Regions from separate parts of the Stappia sp. ABD4_338 genome, predicted to be linked through region 3. Evidence: riboswitches for the same ligand, from Rfam matches in the RefSeq annotation. Region 3 holds a riboswitch; each other region holds the start of a gene.

Region 1 (3,756 bases), 1.4 Mb from region 3:
CGCCGACATCTCCGACACGGCGTTAAGCGCCCGTACCGCCGTGTCGACCGTGGCGCCGAGATCGCCGCCGTCCATGGCCCTGGCGATGTTCAGCGAGCCGAGATTGCACGAGATGTCGGTGCCCAGGTGAGCGTAGGAGAGGTCGTCGTTGAACCTCGACGCCTCGTTCACCTGCAGGATCTCCGAGCACAGGTTCGACATGGTGATACGGCCCGCGACCGGGTTGGCGCGGTTCACCGTGTCCTCGAACATGATGTAGGGATAGCCGCTCTCGAACTGGATCTCGGCCAGTGTCTGGAAGAACTGCCGCGCGTTGATCTTCTTCTTGCGGATCCTCGGGTTGTCGACCATCTCGTGATACTTCTCGGAGACGGAAATTTCCGAGAACGGCACCCCGTAGACACGCTCCACGTCGTGCGGCGAAAACAGGTACATGTCCTCGTTCTTCTTCGCCAGCTCGAAGGTAATGTCGGGGATGACGACGCCGAGCGAGAGCGTCTTGATGCGGATCTTCTCGTCCGCGTTCTCCCGCTTGGTGTCGAGAAAGCGCAGGATGTCGGGATGATGGGCGTGCAGGTAGACCGCGCCCGCGCCCTGACGCGCGCCGAGCTGGTTGGCGTAGGAGAAGCTGTCCTCCAGAAGCTTCATCACCGGGATGACGCCGGAGGACTGGTTCTCGATGCCCTTGATCGCCGCGCCGTGCTCGCGAATGTTGGTGAGCATCAGGGCCACGCCGCCGCCGCGCTTGCTGAGCTGGAGCGCGGAATTGATGGCGCGCCCGATGGACTCCATGTTGTCCTCGATGCGCAGCAGGAAACAGGAGATCAACTCGCCGCGCTGTGCCTTGCCCGCGTTGAGGAAGGTGGGCGTCGCGGGCTGGAAGCGCCCGGCGAGGATCTCGTGCATCAGCCGCGACGCGAATGCCTCGTCGCCGCGCGCGAGGGTGAGCGCCACCATGACGACCCGGTCCTCGAAGCGCTCCAGGTAGCGCTTCCCGTCACGCGTCTTGAGGGTGTAGCTGGTGTAGTACTTGAAGGCGCCGAGGAAGGTGGGGAAACGGAATTTCACCTTGTAGGCCGCCTCCCACAGCCCCAGGATGAAGGCCCGGTCGTACAGATCAAGCACGGCGGCCTCGTAGTAGCCCTCCTCCACCAGGTACCGCAGCTTTTCCTCCAGCGAATGGAAGAAGACCGTGTTCTGGTTCACGTGCTGGAGAAAATACTGGCGCGCGGCCATGCGGTCGGCATCGAAACGGATCCGCCCGGCATCGTCATAGAGGTTCAGCATGGCGTTGAGGGCGTGATAGTCCAGCCCCTGCCATTCCGTGGGAACGGCCTGCGCCGGAGGCGCTTCGCTCACGTCGCGCTCGAGAGTTGCGTTTTCCAAAACCTGTCCAGTCCTTCACTGACACGTGCGATATCGCTCGTCGTTCCGGCAAGCTCGAAGCGGTAGAGCAGCGGCACGCCGCATTTCTCCGCGATCACGTCACCGGCCAGGGCGAAGAGCGCTCCGAAGTTGCGGTTGCCCGAGGCGATGACGCCACGAAGCCTGCCGCGCGTGTCGGGGTTGTTGAGGAAGCGGATCACCTGCCTGGGCACTGCACCGCGCCCCGTGCCATCGGCAAAGGTGGGCGTGACCAGCACGAAGGGCCGCGCCGGCGCGGGCACGGGGGCGGACGAGGCAATCGGGATCCGCTCCGCGTCGATCCCGAGCCTTTCCACGAAACGCGCCGTGTTGCCGGAGCGCGAGGAAAAGAAGACCAGCCCGCCCATGTCCCGCCTCAGCGCAGCGCGGCGATCTTGTCGGGACGAAAGCCCGCCCAGTGGTCGTCACCGGCCATCACGACCGGCACCTGGCGGTAGCCGAGCCCGGTCACGCGCTCCATGGCCGCCTCGTCGAGCGTCAGGTCGACGAGTTCGTAGGAAAGCCCCTTCGCGGCAAGCGCGCGGGTCGTGGCGGTGCACTGAACACAGGCGGGTTTGGAATAGACGGTGATGCTCATCAGGTGTCCCCGGATCTCTGCCAAGACGTGGCCGATGCACAAGGGGACGCGAACGCGCGCGGACACACCGCGACCGTACGACGCCTCCGGGCCCACCGACCGGGTTCGCTCTCAAGGTCCTGGCAGGTCTCCTGACTTGCGGCTCGAGCACCTCGGTCCACCTTCCCGGCGCTTGCGCGCCAGTGGCTCATCGGACCTTGGCTTGCCGCTCACAGTTGCGGGGGCAGTGCCGGTTTCCCACCGGCTTCCCTTTTCAGCCGCGACGAATCGCGGACACCAAGACAACACGATGTAGGCACCCGCACCGCCCTGGTGTCAACATGTAGTGGACTTCTCAACAGCCTCCCGCATGTCGCCCGACCGGAGCGGGACCGCCCCGCACGCTCTCAAGAGGCACGGGAGAGCCGCCCCGCATGGCTGAAGAGAGCCAGTGCAAGCGTGACCAGCGCCAGTCCGGCGGCCAGGGCGAAGGTCATGGAAAAGGCGTGGGCCACCTCCGCCGTGGAGGCTTCGGCCGCGTTTCCCGTTCCCAGCACCGCGACGAACACGCCCGGCATGGCCGAGGCGCCGGTCATCAACCCGAGGTTCCGCGACACGCCCAGCAGGCCGGAAAGACGTCCGCGCTGCTCGACAGGGGCGTCCAGGAGCACGGCGGTGTTGTTGGCCGCAAGGAAAAGCTGAAAGGCCGGGGTCAGCACGATCAGCGCGACGATGTAGCCCGGTACGCCGAAGACCCTCGGCAGGAACGCCAGGCAGAGCAGGCCGGCCATGGCCTGCACCAGCCCGAGAACCATGACGCGCGCACTGCCCAGCCGGTCGGTCAGACGCCCCGCCGGAATGCCGGAAAGCGCGGCGACGACCGGCCCCACGGACATGACAAGGCCGATCATCGCCTCGTCCAGTCCGAGCGAGAACGCCAGATAGAAGGGCGCGACGACCAGCGTGGACATCATCACCGTTCCCACCAGGAGGTTCATCGCGAAACCCGCGCCGGTGCGGCGGTCACGCAGAAGCCGCATCGGCACCAGCGGCGCGGCGGAGCGGCTCTCGACCAGCACGAACAGGACGAAGGCGACCATGGCCCCCACGACGAGCGTGCCCGTGCCGAACGGCACCTCCGGCGCCCCGCCTTCGGCCGCAAGCGCATAGGCGGCCAGCGCAATGACGAGCAGCACGGTTCCCGGAGCATCCAGATCGCGCGCCGAGGCGCGCCGGCGCGATGCGCCGCGCCCAAGGAAGGCAACGGCCAACACAAGGGTAAAAAGCGCGAAACCGGCAAGAAGCCAGAAGGCCGCCCGCCAGTCTGCCCAGGCGAGCATCGCTCCGCCGAGCGAGGGGCCCAGCGCCGTTCCTGTCGCCGACATCGTACCGAGCACGCCCATCGCCATGCCGAGCCGCTCCGTCGCGACCCGGTCGCGCGCGATCGACATGGGAAGGGCGATGAGGATGGCGCCGCCAGCACCCTGCACGGCACGGCCCGCGACGAGCACCTCGAGGCTCGGAGCCATGGCGCACACGCCCGATGCCGCGATGAACGCCAGAAGACCGGCGATCAGGACCCGGCGATGGCCGAAGAGGTCCCCCAGCCGCCCCGCGCTCACGATGGTGACCGTCACCGCCAGCAGATAGGCCAGCACGACCCACTGAACGCCGGTGATCGTGGCCGAGAAGCCGCGCGTGAGCGCGGGAAGAAGAACCGATGCGATGCTGATGCCCATCGACGCGGTGAGCGTCGCCGCGGCAAGTGCCGCAAG
Region 2 (3,756 bases), 500 kb from region 3:
CGCGAACTCGAATGCCTGCAATGGGCAGCTGAGGGGAAAACTTACGAAGACATAGCGATCATAATGAATCTTCGCAAAGGAACTGTGAAGTCATACATGGAAATTTCAAGAAGAAAATTGAACGCACTGAACACAACCCACACCGTGACTAGAGCAATTCGCTTGGGATTGATTTAAACCCCTCAGGTTTCCGCCATTCCAAAAACTACTCAACCCTGCCATTTTACGGAGTATTATAGAAAAAATCCCTTTGCAAAAATTGCACCATTCCAGCAAGGGGAGGTTGAAATGATCAGACTTATCCAGGGAATTGACCGCATTCAGCATCCGTTTGAAATCGACCGGATGCACACGATCCGGGCTCAGGTTTTCCATGACCGGCTTCGTTGGGCTGTGACCGTCGAAGACGGATGGGAGATCGATGTGTTCGACCAGTGCAATCCGCTGTACGTGATGTCGATCAACCCGGAAACCCAGGACGTGCGGGGATCTGTTCGCCTGCTGCCAACCACTGGCCCCAACATGCTCCGCGATGTGTTCTCGGACCTGCTTCCGGACGATCTTGAAGTGGCAGACCCTCTGATTTGGGAGAGCTCGCGATTTTCGATCGATCCCGACTATGCCTGTGCGGGACGAGGCCGCGGAAACGTCAATGAGGTCACGGGCGAGCTGCTGATCGGAATGGCGGAAGTCGGGATGCTCGTGGGACTGACCAGCATCGTTTCTGTCTACGATTCTGTTATGGCGCGATTGTTCAAGCGGGCAAACTGTGCTGCCAACACGATCGGTGTTCCGAAGAGGTATGGAAAGGTGATGGCCTACGCCGGGCTCTTCGACACGAACGCAGAAATGATCTCCTCTCTTCGGGAAGCAAGTGGCATCACAGGCCGGGTGCTCGAAAAGCCGGCTCCGACAGACCCCTTGGCGGCATTGCTCGCATAAAGTCTCCCGCAGCAAGGAACGGCTTAGACACAAGACGCTGGCGGGTGCTCGCCAGCGTCATCTCGTGATTTGGAACTAGATCCGAAGTCTGTCCTGCAGAGTGATCAGAGGTGGATCCTCGGTGCAGTACCAGCGGTGCCGCAAAGCCAGAACAGGGCTAATTTACGTGTGCGGACAACCAGATGAGCGGGGCACCCAGGACGCGTCTTGGCGGCGGTACCCCCCTCATACTCGCGCGGCCGGCCAGACAGAAGTTGACGTGCAGCGCGGAATACGCATCCCCGAGAGCCTTTTCAACCAGCAGATGAAGGCCCTTGCCTCTCCGATCACCTCTCGCCTAAAAGAAGCGTGTCACGGTTCCGCCAATTGAGCGCGGATGAAAAGGGAACACGGTGCGGATTACCCATCAGGGGCCAAAACCGGGGCTGCCCTCGCAACTGTAAGCGGCAAGTCCACCGTCAATGCCACTGGCCAAACGCCGGGAAGGTGACGGAGGACGCTCGAGCCGCAAGCCAGGAGACCTGCCGGGACAACGACCAACGAGCCGGACGAGGTGTGTCGGCGAGGTTGAGCTCGTCTCCGGCGAGTTCTGAACGGCAATGACCGCCAGTCCGTCGTCGCCATGCCCTCGTCTGCGTCAACTCCCTCGTTGTTCGAGCCATTCGAACTGCATCACGAGGAGACACGATGCGTTTTCCCCTTTTAACGGTCGCAGCCCTGTTCGCCTCCGTTTCGTACGGACAGGCTGAAAGCACCCGGTATCCGTTGACCCTGTCGAGCTGCGGGCATGAGATTACCTTCGAGCGGGCGCCAGAGAGTGTCGTCAGCGTTGGACAAAGCACGACGGAAATCCTCTACATGCTCGGCCTCGCGGACAAGGTGTCCGGGACCGCACTCTGGATAAACCCGGTTCTGCCCGAGTTCGCGGAGGTCAATTCCAGGATCGAGCGCCTTTCGGACAACGCCCCGAGTTTCGAGAGCGTCCTGGCCAAGCGGCCCGAGCTTGTCGTGACGGCCTATGAGTGGATGATCGGGCCGCAGGGTGTCGTCGGCACGCGCGAGATGTTCGACGATGCGAAGATCCCGAGCTGGATCATGCCGACCGAATGCGTCGGCAAGGACAACACGCAGACCATGGATGGCGAACGCTCGGTCATGTACGACCCCGCCCTGCTCTACCAGGGCATCAAGGAGCTCGCCCTGATCTTCGACGTTTCCGATCGCGGCGAGGAGCTCGTCTCCGAGCTGAAGGCCCGCGAAATCGCCGCCGTCAAGATGGCGCGCGATCTCGATCTTCCCGACAATGTGTCCGGTGTGTTCTGGTACTCGTCCGCGGATCTCGCGATCGATCCCTATGTCGCCGGCGTCAACGCGGTTCCCGGCTGGATGCTCTCCACCCTGGGTGTCTCAAACGTCGTAACCTCCCACGAGGAATGGCCGACGGTTGGCTGGGAAACGATTGCAACCGCCGACCCCACCTTCATCGTCGCGGCAGATATGGATCGCCGCCGCTTTCCGGCCGATGACATCGCGATCAAGCGGGAGTTTCTCGCGAGCGACCCTCTGACGCGGGAAATGGAAGCCGTGAAGGAAGGGCGTATCATCGTCATAGACGCCAACGCGATGGATCCGTCGGTGCGCTCCATATTCGCGCTCGAGGCGTTGGCACAAGCCCTGTCCGGATACGGTCTCGCCCAATGACGGGCAGCGCAGCGGTCCGCTCCGTGAGATGGCTGTGGCTGGCTCCCCCATTGCTGGCCGCTGCGCTTCTCCTTGCAACGGTTGTTGGAGAAACCCGTATCCCGCTCTCGACCGTTCTCCAGGTGCTTTCGGCAAAGCTCGGATTTTCCGATCAGACGCTCGACCCCATTCAGGCCAGCGTCATCTGGCACTATCGCCTGTCCAGGGCCGTTGTCGCGGCCAGCGGCGGAGCCGGGCTTGCGCTGTCCGGGATGATCCTGCAGGCGCTGCTGCGCAATCCGCTGGCTGAACCATACCTTCTCGGGATCTCGGCCGGTGCGTCCACCGGAGCTGTCACGGTCACCGTGGCGGGGGTGGGAGCTGGCGTCGTCAGCATGTCGGCAGGCGCATTTGTCGGGGCGCTAGCCGCCTTCGCACTTGTTGCGGTACTGGCGAAAGCGGCCGGCGGAGGGGTCGGTGTTCGGGGCGCCGGCATCATCATTCTCGCCGGCATTGCGGGATCGCAGATGTTCAATGCCCTCACGGCGTTGATCATCGCGCAGTCCGCCAGCGCGGAACAGGCACGCGGCATTATGTTCTGGCTGCTCGGTAACCTCTCCGGCGTACGCTGGCCCGATGTGCAACTGGCCCTGCCGATGGCCTTCCTCGGGATCGCGATATCCCTCTGGCACGCGCGAACACTCGACGCCTTTACCTTCGGCTCCGACAGTGCCGCCTCACTCGGCATCGACGTACGTCGCGCGCAGGCCATCCTCATCGCGACCGCTGCTTTCATGACGGCAATCGTTGTCTCGATTGCCGGCGCAATCGGCTTCGTGGGACTGGTCATTCCACATGCGATGCGCTTCCTGGTCGGCCCGCGTCATACCCGGCTTGTCCCCGCGACAGCGCTGGCCGGAGCGGTGTTCCTGGTCCTGTCCGACGTTGTCTCGCGGATCGTGATCCCCGGTCAGGTTCTGCCGATCGGGGTTATCACGGCACTGGTCGGCGCACCGGCCTTCGGCCTGATCATGGTCCGGGGGCGGCAGCGATGAACGACAGTCCCGAACTCGAGCTCTCCGGTGTCGGCTGGGCCACGCGGGGCCGATCGATTGTCTCCCATATCGACCTTCG
Region 3 (3,756 bases):
GCCATGTACCGCCAGAGCCGTTCGACCGTTTCGAGCGGCAGGGTCGAGCGGCTGGCAAGCGTCTCGTCCCAGCGGTCATCTCCGGGCATGACCGCAAGCCCGATGCCTTCGCCACGCGCAAGTTCCGTCAGCCGCTCCACCCCATACGGCCAGTATTCGGCGCCACCCAGCAGCCGCAGGATGACGAGCCGCGCGCCCGAGGCGGTGTTGTCGGCGTAAAGATCGACGGAATAGGGATGGGACAACGCCATGAGATTGGCGAGCCGCAGTTGCGGCCCTTCCTCGCCCAACGCGCCGGCAACGGCGTTCAGAGACGCCAGTTCCGTATCGGCGGCCGAGAGCACGATGACATCCGCCGGCGACTGGCCGAGATCGACGGCCTCCTCCCCCTGGTCGATGCGTCCGCTTCTGCCGGCGAGAATGTGCATGTCGTCTCCCGTTCCCCGGGAACGTGGCACGGTCCCGGGTGTTTCCGTCCGAGAAGGACCGGTCTCAGGCTGCTTCGGAGCGGGCCAGAAGCCCCTCGATGCGGATGGGGTCGAAGCCGGCGAGACCGATCACAACCACCCGGCCCGGCGCGCGGGCATCCTTTGCAAACCATGCCTCCACGCGTGGCCCGACCGCCTGCACCATTGCCGGAGCGGCCTTGCCCGCAATCTCCACCGCTCCCTTGATGCGCAGCACCCCGGGCATGGCCATCGCAGCGGCAACGCGCTGTTCGAGTTCCTTCAGGGAGGCAAAGGCCGGCAAGGTCACCACATGGCTCTCGAACTCGTCATGATCGTGGTCGTGGTGATGGTGGTCATGATCGTGATCGTCATGGTCGTGATCATCGTGATGATGATGGCTTTCGTGGTGGCTTTCCCGGCCCGTCATGTCCTCCTCCGAGGCACTGAAACGCCCGAGCAGCACATCGCCGGCAAGATACCCCTTTTCCGCCGCGACGATCTCGACCGCCGGCCGCACCCGCGCCGAGACGGTTTCGCGGACGCGGGCGAGCGCGTCCGCATCCACGAGATCGGCTTTGTTGAGCACGACGAGATCGGCGCAGACGAGCTGGTCCTCGAAAAGCTCTTCCACCGGGCTTTCGTGATCGAGCGCCTCGTCGGCCGCGCGCTGAGCGGCAAGGGCGGCCTCGTCCGCGACCACCCGCCCTTCGGCGACGGCCGCCGCATCGACCACCGTCACAACGGCATCGACGGTGACGCGTGTCTTGACGCTGGGCCAGGAAAAGGCCCTGACCAGGGGCTGCGGCAGCGCAAGACCGGACGTCTCGATCACGATGTGATCGGGCGCCTCGTCGCGCGAGACGAGCATTTCCATCGTCGGCAGGAAGTCGTCGGCGACCGTGCAGCAGATGCAGCCGTTGGTCAGTTCCACCACGTCGTCCGCCGCGCAATCGGGATCGGCGCAACCGTCCACCAGCGAGCCGTCGAAGCCCATGTCGCCGAACTCGTTGACGATGAGCGCGATGCGCTTGCCCTTCGCGTCCCGCAGGAGGTTGGAGAGAAGAGTCGTCTTTCCGGCCCCCAGGAAGCCGGTGATGATCGTGGCCGGGATCTTGCCGCTTGCAGGCGTGCTCATAGGGTAATCTCCGGTTGGAGGGAATTCGGCTTGAGAACGAGCGGCAAGCCGCAGGCGACGAGAACCACCGCCTCCACACTCGCCGCGATCTTGCGATTGAGGCGCCCCTGCTCGTCGCGGAAACGGCGGGCAAGCGCATTGTCGGGCACGATGCCGGAGCCGACCTCGTTGGTCACCAGAACCACGGGCCCGCCAGCGGCTTGAAGCGCCGCCGCCAGGCGGTCCGTCTCGGCCGGAAGATCGGCATCGCGGAACATCAGGTTCGAGAGCCAAAGCGTCAGGCAATCGACGAGAACGGCCGTTCCGGGCGCGCTTCGGGTCGTGATCGCGCCGGCGATATCGAGGGGTTCCTCGATCGTCTCCCACCCCAGCCCACGGGCCTCCACATGACGGGCGACACGCGCGCGCATCTCGCCGTCCTCGGCGACGGAGGTCGCGAGATAGACGCGTGCAAGTCCGCTGGCGGAGACCAACGCCTCCGCGTGGGAGCTCTTGCCCGAACGGGCTCCTCCGGTCACCAGAACGCTTCGGCAGCGCACGGTATCAGGCCCGGCGGCAGTGCGCGGGATGACACGAAGCCTGTTCGGCGGACCGTGGAATCACGGAAAAGGTATGATGAGGAAGCGCGTGGAAACGCGTCATGTGAGCCTCCTGCCGTCCACCCGACGGCTGTGACGTTTCGGGACGCGGCGCTCATTTCCGCCGCGTGTCATCCGGCTCGTCTCCTGGCTCGCGGGTCGCCGCCTTGCCCTGCCCTTCCCGGGCGCCCAACCGCGTTGGAGCGTCCAGTGGTCTCTGCAGGAAGGCTCGCCGCTCACAGTTGCGGGGGCAGCTACGGATTCGGGACCCCGAATTGGGTCGTCCCCCACCGTATTCCGACTTTCCCCTCTCCCTCGGACTTCGTCCGTCGGAAAGGACCGGACCTCATTCTTAGCCCGGCAAACGCCACACAACAAGCGGATCCGGGACCTGGAAGCCCCTGACCAGCACCAAATCGCCGCCGCCGCCCGGCGCGATTTTTTCGCTTCTGTGGAAAACATGACGACAAAAGGCTTGGCAAATCCGCACGGCGTTTGCTATACGCCTCCCACCGACGCGGTGCTCAAGAGCGCCGCGACAGTGATCCCCGGTAGCTCAGTGGTAGAGCAAGCGGCTGTTAACCGCTTGGTCGCTGGTTCGAATCCGGCCCGGGGAGCCACTGCCCTCTTTCTCCCCCACATCGCAAACGTACAGCCGCCAATCAGCGCGGAACGACGAGTCACGCCGCCCGCGAGCACTCCCGCAGGCGAACGATGACCGATGGCCTCGACGCTTTCACGCCGGACACGCCTCTTCTATGGGGCAGCCCCCTAGGCGGCACGAAGATGAATCCGTGTTCCCCACGGATCGGCAAGCGAGACGCCGCCTTGTCCGGCCTCGTTCAACGCCACTCCGGCGTCCCCGGCCCGCTCCCGCACGCTCGACACATGCCCGGGATCCCTGGCAAGAATTTCCACGAAGTCCAGGCCGGCGCGGTTCGGATCGCGCGCACCCGCGCCACGACTGCCCCACACGTTCCCGGCAAGCTGGTGATGGTATCCTCCGGATCCGAAGAAGCTTGCGCCCGGATAGTGGGCACTGATGTCGAAGCCGAGCACGTCGCGGTAGAACCCCTCGGACACCCCGGTCTCGCCGACGCGGAGATGAACGTGCCCGACACGCCCGCCCTCCGGCATTCCCTGCCAGACCGCCCCCTCGCCCGCGGCAAGCACGCCCTCCACGTCCATCGGATCGGTGGACATGGTCACCGTGCCGTCCGGCGTGCGCCAGTCGGCCTCCGGACGATCCGCATAGACCTCGATGCCGTTCCCTTCCGGGTCGCTGAGATAGACCGCCTCGCTCACGATGTGATCCGACGCCCCTTCGATGCGCGCACCGAGACCGGCCGCGTGAGAAAGCCAGCGCCCCAGATCGCCGCGCGTCGGCAGCAGGAACGCCGTATGGAAGAGCCCGGCCTCGCGGGCGCTGACTGGCGCGAGATCCGGTCGCTCGTCCAGCTCCACCAGAGGCACCGCACCGGCACCGAGAACGACACGCCCCGCCACACGCTCCAGTTCCTGCAGGCCGATCACGTCGCGATAGAAACGCGCCGTCGCGGACAGGTCCCGCACCCTCAGGCCGACGCGCCCGACG
Region 4 (3,756 bases), 760 kb from region 3:
GATGGTGCAACGGGCGAGGGACTGGTGGCCGGCATTGACGAGGCGACCGGGGCGGCGCTGATCGAGATCGTTCGGGCTGCGGCAGCGCGGGAGATCCTTCCCCGCTTCCGGAACCTGGCGGACGAGGAGATCGACACCAAGGCCGGGCCGGATGATCTCGTGACCATCGCCGATCACGCGGCGGAAGCGGCAATCACCATCGCCGCGCGCGATCTTCTTCCCGACGCGCTCGTGATCGGCGAGGAGGCGGTCTCCGAGACGCCCGATCTTCTTGCTCTGATGGAAGATGCGAAGACCTGTGTGGTCATCGACCCCGTCGACGGAACCAGCAATTTCGCGTCGGGTATCGCGGCCTTTGGCGTCATCTTGAGCGTTGTCGAGCGCGGGCAGCCGGTGTTCGGCCTTCTGTATGATCCGGTCCTCGATGACTGGATCGTCGCGCACAAGGGGCAGGGAGCCTGGTTCTCGGCGCCCGGCCGTACGCCTCGCCGTCTCACGACCCGGCCTCGTCCGCCGGCGGGCCGGCTGCAGGGATTCGTTCCGGTCGACCTGTTCGAGCCGATGGACCGGGCGCCGGTGATGGCCCGCTTCGCTCCGCTCGGGCCGACCCGGGCCCTGCGCTGCTCCTGCCACGAGTATCGCACCATCGCCTTCGGTTACGCCGATTACGCGGTTTCTCCGGAACCCAAGCCGTGGGACCACGCCGCCGGTGCGCTGATCGTCGCCGAGGCGGGCGGGCACGCAACGGTTGCAGGAACCGCTCCCTATCTGCCGGCACGCAGTGACGGTCCGCTCATCATCGCTTCGAGCAGGGATGTCGCGCTCGATGTCGCGCGAATGGCTTCAACCAAGGGCTGACGTAGGGTCTTCTCCTGTGTCCCGGTAGATGTTCCGCGCTGATGCGGGCGATGTTGACGCGTCGCCTTGCCCGGCGTGTCTCAACTGGGTCGCGACTTGTGATTGACAAGCCGGAACGGCCGGGGCCATGTTGTCGCGTCAACGGTTCTCGGGGTCAGGTCTGGCCCTGGGATTAAAAGGGAACACGGTGAGGCGTACCCAACAGGGACCGAAACCGTGGCTGCCCCCGCAACTGTGAGCGGAGAGCCGGAACCGACGATGCCACTGGCGCTATGCGCCGGGAAGGCCGGTTCAGGCGATGACCCGCAAGCCAGGAGACCTGCCGCTGATGTCACGATCTGCCTTGGGCAGCCTCGTGACCACCGCAACCGGACGCCGGGGTGAGCGTCACGCGGGTGAGCGACAGGTGAATTCCGTCTCCGCTTTCCGCATCCTTCCCCGATCGTCCTTTCAGTCGACCGTGCCGGCTTGTTCAAGCCGGCGGCCCATTGAGAGGGACGCTACATGAATTTCTCGAGGCTCGGACTCGGTGCGCTTTGCGCCGCATCTCTTCTCGCTCCGCTTGCCGCGCAGGCGCATTTCCAGCTCGCCTATACGCCCGAGGTGAACCTGCAAAAGGCAGGTGACGTTCCGGTCAAACTCATCTTCTGGCACCCCTTCGAGAACGGTCATGTCATGGACATGGGCGACCCGATCCAGTTCTACGCCGTCCATCGCGGCGAGAAGATCGATCTCAAGGGATCCCTGAAGCCGATCACCTTCGCGGGAACGGAGAACGAGGCCGCGGCCTTCGACGCGACGCTGCCGGTGAAACGCAGCGGCGACTACGTGCTCGTCGTGGAGCCCGCTCCCTACTACGAGGAGAGCGAGGACATCTTCATCCAGCAGATCACGAAGTCCTACGTGAACCGCAACGAGATGCCGACCGACTGGATGGAGCCGCAGGGACTTGTCACGGAGATCCTGCCGCTGAACCGGCCGACCAACATCGTTGCCGGCTCGACGTTCTCCGGGCGTGTCCTGTCCGAGGGCAAGCCGGTCCCCGGCGCCGAGATCGAGATCGAATACATGGCGGCCGAGCCCGACATGAACGCAAACACGCCGGTGGCGCCCAAGGCATCCCCGATGCCGGGCGGTGCTGTGGTCGCGATCTCGGACGAGAACGGATACTTCACCTTCGGCATTCCCAAGGCGGGATTCTGGGGGTTCGCGGCGCTTGGTTCCGGTCCCGTGAAGGAGCATGAGGGCAAGGAACTCAGCCAGGATGCGGTTATCTGGGTCCGCGCCTACGACGTCGAGTAAGGGGCAGGCCCGGGCCGGAGGAGGCGTGCATGCATATCGTCGACGGCGCACTGTCGCATGGTGTGGTGGTTGCCGGGGCCGTGCTGGCCGCCGGCGGCATCGCGATGGGTTTGCGCAAGCTCCCCATGGAGAAAATCCCCGCGGCCGGAGTGCTCAGTGCCTCGTTCTTCGTGGCATCCCTGATCCATGTGCCCATCGGGCCCTCGAGCGTCCATCTGATCCTGAACGGTCTGGCCGGGCTCGTGCTCGGCTGGGCTGCCTTTCCGGCGCTTTTCGTCGGATTGCTTCTGCAGACGATCTTCTTCGGCTTCGGCGGCCTTACCGTTCTGGGCGTCAACACGGTGAACATCGCGCTGCCGGCGGTGGCGGTCTACTACCTGTGTCGGTCGGGGCTGGCCGCGAGATCACCGGTTGTCGCTGCCGTCGTGGGCGGAATTGGCGGTGCGCTCTCGATCGTCTTCACGACGCTCCTCGTCGGCCTTTCGCTTGCCATGAGCGGTGAGGAGTTCATGCCCGCCGCCAAGCTCGTGTTCTTCGCCCACATCCCGGTCATGGCAATCGAGGGCATCCTCACCGGCTTCGCCGTCTACCTGGCGCGCAAGGTCAAGCCGGAGCTTTTTATCGGACTGCAGGCATCTTCGGAGAGCGTCGCATGAAACAGGTGACAGTGTCCGTCATCGTCGGACTGGTTTTCGCCCTGGCCTCCTTCCAGTCGGCCCTTGCCCACAAGGTCATTGCCTCGGTCTTTGCAAGCGGCAGCATGATCGAGGGGGAAGTCGGCTTCTCGAACGGTGACATGGCCGCAAACACGCTGGTCGAGGTGTTCGACGAGGACGGCGCCAAGCTCGGCGAGGCAACGACCGACGAGGACGGCTTCTTCTCGTTCACGCCGACTAGCCGGGTTGTGCATGTGTTCAGGGCGAACCTGGGGGCAGGGCACGTCGCCGAGGTTCGCATGGGCCTGGAGGAACTGCCCCGGATTGCAGGAGCCGGGTCGGCCACGGCCCCCGGCGTGTCCGGTGATGCGGCGAAGAGCCCGGGAGCCGGAAGCGTATCCGTTGCGGCGAACACGAATAGTGCCGCGGCCGATGCGGCGGTTCTGGCTGAAAACCGGGAACTCCTTCGCGAGATGATCCACAGGGAGGTCACGCCCTTGCGCCGCGAGATCGCCGCCTACAAGGAGAAGAACGACTTGCAGACGATCCTTGGCGGGATGGGCTATATCGCCGGTCTGTTCGGCGTGTTCTTCTATGTCGCCGCGCGGCGCAAGATGGCCAGAACCTGACCGATGGGACACCTCGTCTCGTCGGGTCCGAAGGTTCTGATCGGTGCGGACGGCGCGCGTACCGAAAACTTTCTGGACGGTCTCGACCCGAGAAGCCGGCTTCTGGCCGCCTTGTTCTTCGCGGTCCTTGTCGTCAGCCTCAAGAGCCTGGCCGTGCTGGCGCTCGGCTTCGGCGTTTCGCTGGCCATGCTGCTCGCCACCCGTCTGCCGCTGAAGGGAACGCTGCGGCGCATGGCGGCGATGGACGGCTTTATCATCTTCATGCTCGTGCTGTTGCCGTTCACGGTTCCGGGCACGCCGCTCTTCTTCGT

The links. Region 3 has a riboswitch for cobalamin ahead of cobU (bifunctional adenosylcobinamide kinase/adenosylcobinamide-phosphate guanylyltransferase). Riboswitches for the same ligand answer to the same signal wherever they lie in the genome.
Region 1: another riboswitch for cobalamin. It lies ahead of nrdH (glutaredoxin-like protein NrdH); the one in region 3 lies ahead of cobU (bifunctional adenosylcobinamide kinase/adenosylcobinamide-phosphate guanylyltransferase).
Region 2: another riboswitch for cobalamin. It lies ahead of ACYX4S_RS08765 (ABC transporter substrate-binding protein); the one in region 3 lies ahead of cobU (bifunctional adenosylcobinamide kinase/adenosylcobinamide-phosphate guanylyltransferase).
Region 4: another riboswitch for cobalamin. It lies ahead of ACYX4S_RS07500 (DUF4198 domain-containing protein); the one in region 3 lies ahead of cobU (bifunctional adenosylcobinamide kinase/adenosylcobinamide-phosphate guanylyltransferase).

Annotation. Positions count from the first base shown of each region.
Region 1 is NZ_CM149982.1:3,749,973-3,753,728, forward strand. Features, by position in the region: gene nrdE (class 1b ribonucleoside-diphosphate reductase subunit alpha) at 1-1,359, opposite strand, end outside; gene nrdI (class Ib ribonucleoside-diphosphate reductase assembly flavoprotein NrdI) at 1,356-1,772, opposite strand; gene nrdH (glutaredoxin-like protein NrdH) at 1,781-2,002, opposite strand; cobalamin riboswitch at 2,107-2,298, opposite strand; gene ACYX4S_RS16860 (MFS transporter) at 2,389-3,756, opposite strand, start outside.
Region 2 is NZ_CM149982.1:1,888,208-1,891,963, forward strand. Features, by position in the region: gene ACYX4S_RS08755 (helix-turn-helix transcriptional regulator) at 1-177, shown strand, start outside; gene ACYX4S_RS08760 (acyl-homoserine-lactone synthase) at 289-942, shown strand; cobalamin riboswitch at 1,281-1,485, shown strand; gene ACYX4S_RS08765 (ABC transporter substrate-binding protein) at 1,630-2,643, shown strand; gene ACYX4S_RS08770 (FecCD family ABC transporter permease) at 2,640-3,677, shown strand; gene ACYX4S_RS08775 (ABC transporter ATP-binding protein) at 3,674-3,756, shown strand, end outside.
Region 3 is NZ_CM149982.1:2,388,939-2,392,694, forward strand. Features, by position in the region: gene cobN (cobaltochelatase subunit CobN) at 1-428, opposite strand, end outside; gene cobW (cobalamin biosynthesis protein CobW) at 493-1,584, opposite strand; gene cobU (bifunctional adenosylcobinamide kinase/adenosylcobinamide-phosphate guanylyltransferase) at 1,581-2,123, opposite strand; cobalamin riboswitch at 2,283-2,519, opposite strand; tRNA gene ACYX4S_RS10815 (tRNA-Asn) at 2,708-2,782, shown strand; gene ACYX4S_RS10820 (VOC family protein) at 2,934-3,756, opposite strand, start outside.
Region 4 is NZ_CM149982.1:1,626,960-1,630,715, forward strand. Features, by position in the region: gene ACYX4S_RS07495 (inositol monophosphatase family protein) at 1-858, shown strand, start outside; cobalamin riboswitch at 984-1,199, shown strand; gene ACYX4S_RS07500 (DUF4198 domain-containing protein) at 1,363-2,160, shown strand; gene cbiM (cobalt transporter CbiM) at 2,190-2,816, shown strand; gene ACYX4S_RS07510 (cobalt ABC transporter permease) at 2,813-3,445, shown strand; gene cbiQ (cobalt ECF transporter T component CbiQ) at 3,449-3,756, shown strand, end outside.